Regions from separate parts of the Paenibacillus sp. 3LSP genome, predicted to be linked through region 1. Evidence: a T-box and tRNA genes for the amino acid it is inferred to sense, from the RefSeq annotation. Region 1 holds a T-box; the other holds one or more tRNA genes.

Region 1 (3,419 bases):
TGCCTTGCCCTTGTTTACATGTGATCCGGAGCTGGCAATCCGATGACCTCCAGCACCTCTGCGATGGTCTCCTTAAATTTTGCCGTAAGCCATAGGCGGTAGGTCTGCCGCTCGGGCTCGGCTTTTAGGATCGGACAGGCGGTATAAAAATGATTAAACAAGGTAGCGAGCTCATAAGCGTAATGACAGATCGGTGTTGGGGATAGTTCCTCACACGCAGTGCCCAGCGTATCCGGCCATGCCGCGATTTGTCTCAGCAGGACGTGTTCCGCACGATCCTGAGGGGCGATGTCCTCCGGAAGCTGGAGCGATTCCGCCCGAGGAATCCCGTCGGCTTGAGCTTTGGCCAAGATGCTGGCCGCCCGGGCATGCGCGTACATCAGATAGACGCCGGTATTGCCGGTCGTCTCTGTGGCCTGCTGAATGTCGAATACCACTTCGGTTGGTAAAGCGAACCGGAGCAGGTAATACCGGATCGCCGCTGCGGCAATCCGACGGCTGGACAACCCTTCTGAATCAGAACGCTTGGCATCGATCTGCGTTTCCATCCGATCCAGCAATTCGGACACTTTGATACCGATTCCTTGTCTGCCGGACATGGCGTACGAAGCTTTGCCGTCTGAGGTGTCGAGGCCCAGCTCCCGGGCTGCGGCCGGGCTTAGCGAGACGACGCCGTAACCAACGTGACGCAGCTTCTCCGCCTGGGTTGTGAAGCCTAACGCCTCCAGCGCTTGCTTCACCATCGCCTGTGGATACGCTTGCCTGTGGTCGATTACGTTCACGACGAGATCTGCTTTGCCGTAATCAGCAGTGACACCGTCTGCACGGGTTGTCCAGAGCCCGTCCGCAAACGACTTGTACATGAAATCATTTCCGAGTACCCCGAACTTCCACAGATGATAGGCGATATCTTTGGCCGTATAGGTCAAAATTCCGTTGGACCGAACGAGCACCTTATCAGCCTGATGCTCTGCTTCAGGATCCACATCTTCGTCTGCAGGTTGCTTCAGGACCCAACACCCCTCCAGTTTACCAGACGTCTCCTTCTGGAAGAGTGCGGTTTGCTGGAGCAATCGGAAGGCCGTGTCCCAGAACCCTTCCCGGACAATGTTGCTCTCCCAAACTAACAAATCGTAATCAATCCCAAACGCCTTCATTTCTTCCAAATGCTCCCGCACGATGCGCTCTGCTGTAAGTAAGCCAACCCAAGCCAGATTCCCGTCCCCAGCCTCCAGCGCTTGCAGCACCTTCGTTCTCTGCTCTAACAGCGAAGGTTGATCCTCGTATTCCTTGTTCACGTTGGAATAGATGTCCCAACAGAAATCCCCGAATCTCACATGAGCAGCCTGATGATCTACATGAAGCAGCCCAACGACGGTGTCAGCCAACTGATTCCCTAGATCGTCGATGTAATTATGCACTTCGACTTGGTAACCAGCTCGCTTAAGCAGCCTTGCCAGCGAGTCGCCGATGCAGGCATTCCTCAAATGACCAATATGAGCGGACTTGTTCGGATTGATGGAGGTATGTTCGATCACGACTTTTTCACGAACAGCCTGCGGAAGTAGAAAATCTTTGCGAGCCCATTCATTCCAATCCAGATGGAAGTTCAGGAAGCCCGGCGGCGCCGTTTCGATCTGGTGGAACAGCCCTTCCATGCGGCCCGTTTGCTCCAGTTCATTCTTAAGCAGCGCGGCAATCTGCAGCGGCGGTTGGCGCAAGGTTTTGGCCAGCTGCATCGCGATGTTGGTCGAATAATCCCCGTGTTCGGCACGGGCGGGGCGTTCAATTACAATGTCTGGCAGCTCCTCGACGCTGTGTCCAAGCCTTGAAAGGACTTGCTGTACGGTCGTTTTCAGATGCTTTTTCATCGATCTACTGATCATTCCATCCACTCCTCCGGGGCAAAAAAATAAGCCTTCATCTCATCAAAGAGACGAAGGCATTACGCGCTCGCGGTACCACTCTTGTTGTTAAACTCTACGTTTAACCACTCTGCAGGATAACGGTCTTGGGCCGTGGTTGCTTACTTTACTTTGCGTTCAGCAACCATTCTCATGGGTCCGCTTCACTGTCAGCCCTGTACCGGTTTCCACCCTCCCGGCTCGCTTGGACTAGAACGGACAGTTACTCTCCCAATCGTCGAATGTGGGATATTTTGTATTATTATATCCGGTTCGCTTGGAATGTCAATTCGCCTTTTCCTAAAAACAATCCTTGAGTAGCCTTTTCGAGTAGAATTACTAAATTTTGGTCATACTCTTACTACTTCCATCAGAACAAAGGGGCTCGTAACATGCAACAACCGGACGAGTTTGTCGATAAACTGCAGCAAAACCTGGAAATCCTTAGTGAACTTTTTGGGAACAGTTCGGACGTCGTGTTCCGTCAGTTGTTACCGGTGGACCAAACCCAAGTCACAATTGTTTATATTGAAGGACTTATTGATAGTCAAATCTTACAGCAGGATGTCATCCGCCCGATTCTAGAGATGACCTCAGACGGGGAGATGACGCCAACCCAGCTCAAAGACAAGGTCGTAAACGTAGGCGGCATCAGCTTCGTGTCGAACCATGAGGATGCGAGTAATGGAATGTTGTCAGGCGGAGCACTGATTCTGATCGACGGATATAAGGATGGTTTGCTTGTCTCCATTCCCGGATTAGAGGAACGCGCAATTACCGAATCGGATACCCATCCGATTATTCGGGGACCGAAGGACGCATTTACGGAGGTGATCCGCACGAATATCTCCCTGGTTCGTCATAGGGTGAAGGATACACGGGTTCGCGTCCAGACGATTCAGGCTGGCAATAAAACTAAAACAGAGCTCGCACTTATGTACATGGATGGATTAGCAGATCAACAGATCGTAAGTAAACTGAAAGACAAACTCAGCAACCTCCAAGTGGACCGCGTGCTGGAGGGCGAATATATTGAGGAAGTGATGAATCAGGATAACAAGCTTACGATTTTTCCGATGCTGTACAACACGGATCGTCCAGATACGATTGCGGCGGGGGTCATGGAGGGACGAATTGCTATCTTTATTGACGGAACGCCATTCGTGCTCCTTGCGCCGTCCTTATTCGTCGACTTCCTGCAATCTGCCGAGGATAACTATCAATCGTATCTTTATGGGAGCGTCACCCGACTGCTTCGTTATTTCTGCATGCTGATATGCTTGTTAGCCCCTGCACTGTATATCGCCTTAACCACCTATCATCACAGGATTTAATTCCAACGGTGTTGTTATTGAGCTTAATGGCGCAACGCGAAGGGGTGCCTTTTCCGGCTTTTCTCGAGGCGTTAATCATGGAAGTCGTGTTTGAAATCCTGCGGGAAGCCGGTCTTCGGATGCCGAGAACGATCGGTCAAGCCGTATCCATCGTGGGGTCGATCGTTATTGGACAAGCCGC
Region 2 (3,419 bases), on a different contig from region 1:
ATAATCATAAAAATAATGCCCGGCCAGATCATCGACTGGATTTCCCACTGCCTGCCGAAATCGATAAAGAACTGTTTCACTCGGATTCTCATCGGCTTTTTGGCTGACGCAGTTGACTTCGCCATTTTGCGCTCCTCTCTTTATCCCGTATGGATAAAAACGTTTTTATTTTTAGCAATAGAGCCCCTTCAATTAACCGCTTACAATTCTCGCTGAGCTCAAGTTCAGCTCCGTCTCAGCTTCTCTTAGCTTAAACGTACATGACTTGAGCCCCGCACAATCAATTGACCATCCAGCTTCTGCACCTTGCCCTGTTCCTGCTTCTTAATCATGTTCACCAGGTGATTAACTGCCAAGATCCCTTGTCTGGCGATTGGATTACGAACCGTCGTCAGAGGCGGCGTAAAATACTGGGCAATATCAATATCGTCAAACCCTACGACGCTGATGTCCCTTGGAACTTCGAGGCCATACGAACGCAACGCTTTGATACACCCGATGGCGCTCAAATCGTTACCGGCCAGAATCGCGTCCGGCACTTTGCCCGGATGCTTGTGAATAAACGCCCGGATCGCATTATAGGTACTCTCTTCCTCAAAATACCCCTGCACAATAAAATCCTCATCGATCGGCAGCTGATGCTCCCGCAAGGCTGCGAGATATCCTTCTTTCCGCTGTACGCTGTCATACATCGTATCGACGCCGGAAATGTAGGCGATTTTCTTATGGCCCAGGCTGATCAGGTATTTGGTCGCTTCATAAGCGGACGCATACGAATTGAAAATCACGGTCCCCATCGTTTCCTTCTGAATCACCCGATCCAGAAATACCGCCTTGACCTTGTCCTTCTCCATCATCGCGATATCATGGTCATCCACCCGCAATTCTTCGTAGATGATCACGCCATCCACCCGGCGGCCCATAATATTGCTGATAATCGTTTGCTTATCGGCAGTAACCATGACATGCAGACCGTAACCCAACCGCTCGCTCTCGCGCGCCATCGACTCCACCAAAATGTAAAAATATGGCCCGGATACACTCGTCGTAAAAAAACCAAGCATGTTCGTCTTCTTCGACTTCAGTTGCTTCCCGTTTAAGTTCGGTACATAATTGAGCTGCTTAGCAACCTTCAGCACATGGGACTTGGTCTCCGGATTCAACACATCCACATCGTTCAGCGCGTTGGATACCGTAGAGATCGAAACCCCTGCTGCCTTGGCTACATCCTTAATGGTGACTTTCCCCATCCCTGATTACACCCTTGTCTATAAAAACGTTTTTATATATTCCTCAAATTATCATAGAAACGCTTTCATGACAATCCCCTATTTTTTGATCCCTTACAAAAAAAAGATCCGCCACACCTCTTTGGGGGTTCCCATTTATTTTCTGCAAAACCTTTGGATCTGCACCTTGCATTTTGTGTGGAAATGCCATATAATCTATTTTGTTCGCTAAATTTGCGCCCGTGGTCCAATGGATATGACGTAGGCCTCCGGAGCCTGAGATCGAGGTTCGATTCCTCGCGGGCGCGCCATTATAATACACATGCAAAGTCCTGTCACAGAAGTGTTCTGGACTTTTTTATTATCTTGAGTTTGACTTTCTTTGACTTTCTCAAATAAATTGTTTATGATGAGATTAATCCTCATCATTTCCGTCAATTCTTAGATAGAGATGATGAACCCAAACCATTCCATTCGACGGGGCGGTTCACTTGAACACCCGAATTTTAAGGAGGTTTTATCGGTGAGTTATATTCCTATGGTCGTAGAACAAAGCAACCGCGGTGAACGCGCTTATGACATTTATTCCCGTCTGCTCAAAGACCGGATCATTTTCCTGGGCTCACAGGTCAACGACGTTGTGGCCAACTCCATCATTGCTCAGATGTTGTTCCTGGATGCGGAAGATCCAACCAAGGACATCCACCTCTACATTAACAGCCCTGGCGGTTCCATTACGGCCGGTATGGCGATTTTTGATACCATGCAATTTATCAAAGCCGACGTCTCCACGATCTGCGTTGGGTTGGCGGCTTCGATGGGCGCCTTCCTGTTGAACGCAGGTGCACCTGGCAAACGTTATGCGCTGCCTAACAGCGAAATTATGATTCACCAACCGCTCGGCGGAGCGGAAGGTCAAGCGACGGACATCGAGATCCGCGCTCGCCGCATCCTCAAGATGCGCGATAAACTGAACCGGATCCTCTCGGAACGCACGGGTCAACCGCTGGAACGGATCGAGAAGGACACCGACCGCGACTACTTCATGAGTGCGGCAGAAGCGAAGGAATATGGCTTGATCGACCAAGTGATCGAGAAAGTGAATCCCGCCAAAGCTTAAGGCGATATAGAAAAGGCTGCTCTCCGAACAGAAAATGCTGTTCGAGGAGCGGCCTTTCTTGTTATATTTATCTTTAAATACCTTAACGCGAAGGTTCAAAAAGTCGGATCGCAAGTTAGTACAGGCCCATGCCTCTAGAGAGGCCTTCCTTCTGCTGGCTGTCTTTCGACTGACTGTCTTTCAGCTGATAGCCCGTCTGCAGGTAGCAATTCTGCTGGCTGCTCTGCTGCCGATGACGTGTATCTAGTAGCACTTCTGCTCTAACGCTGATGAGAAGCACTATTGGGGCGAAATTAGCGTGCTCGCGGCTCTAACGACGCTGAGAAACACTATTTCGACGGAAATGCTTATTTATAGGCAAATACGGAGGAAATAAGCAGTCTGGTAAGCGTTACAGTTGAAACATCGTAATTTTGGCAGGAATAAGGTCGGTGGCAAGCGTTAGAAGTCTGACTTTTTGAACGATATTTTTTAAAGGAGCGAACCGGGAAATGGAATCCAGAAAAAAATTGTATGAAGTAAGCCGTACGTTAGCGGATGTCGCCATGGGCAAGGCCAAAGCGGATTTGGTGGTTAAGGGCGGCACCTTAGTCAACGTGTATACCGGAGAGCTGCAGCCGAATACGGACGTCGCGGTGGCTGAAGGGCGGATCGCCTTCGTGGGGGACGCAACGCACACCATTGGCGAGAACACCGTCGTGATCGATGCGGCAGGTCGTCACCTCGTTCCCGGGCTCCTGGACGGGCATATGCACGTGGAGAGCACCATGCTGTCGGTGGCGGAGTTCGCCAAAGCTGCGCTTCCGAAAGGAACGACCGGTATTTTTATGGACCCGCATGAAATCGCCAATGTGTTCGGGGCGGAGGGCGTGCGCTGGATGCACGAGGAGGGCCAGGCCTTGCCGCTGAAGGTATATACGACCTTTCCTTCCTGCGTACCCGCCACCGATCATTTGGAGGATGCCGGGGCGTCGCTGGACACCCGCGATATTGCCGACGGGATGACTTGGGACGGCGTTGAGGGGCTGGGCGAAGTCATGAACTTCCCTGGCGTCGTATTCGGAGACCCG

Evidence for each region. A T-box is a leader RNA that pairs with one kind of tRNA and senses whether it is charged. The one in region 1 lies ahead of RW092_RS05790 (arginine--tRNA ligase), so its partner is inferred to be a tRNA-Arg.
Region 2: it encodes a tRNA-Arg, which carries the amino acid that the T-box ahead of RW092_RS05790 (arginine--tRNA ligase) is inferred to sense. The anticodon was not compared.

Annotation. Positions count from the first base shown of each region.
Region 1 is NZ_JAWDJI010000074.1:10,975-14,393, reverse strand. It holds gene RW092_RS05790 (arginine--tRNA ligase) at 15-1,886, opposite strand; T-box leader at 1,930-2,152, opposite strand; gene RW092_RS05785 (spore germination protein) at 2,297-3,238, shown strand; gene RW092_RS05780 (spore germination protein) at 3,247-3,419, shown strand, end outside.
Region 2 is NZ_JAWDJI010000237.1:21,316-24,734, forward strand. It holds gene RW092_RS20470 (ABC transporter permease) at 1-125, opposite strand, end outside; gene RW092_RS20475 (LacI family DNA-binding transcriptional regulator) at 246-1,250, opposite strand; tRNA gene RW092_RS20480 (tRNA-Arg) at 1,466-1,540, shown strand; gene clpP (ATP-dependent Clp endopeptidase proteolytic subunit ClpP) at 1,753-2,349, shown strand; gene RW092_RS20490 (hypothetical protein) at 2,465-2,602, opposite strand; gene ade (adenine deaminase) at 2,841-3,419, shown strand, end outside.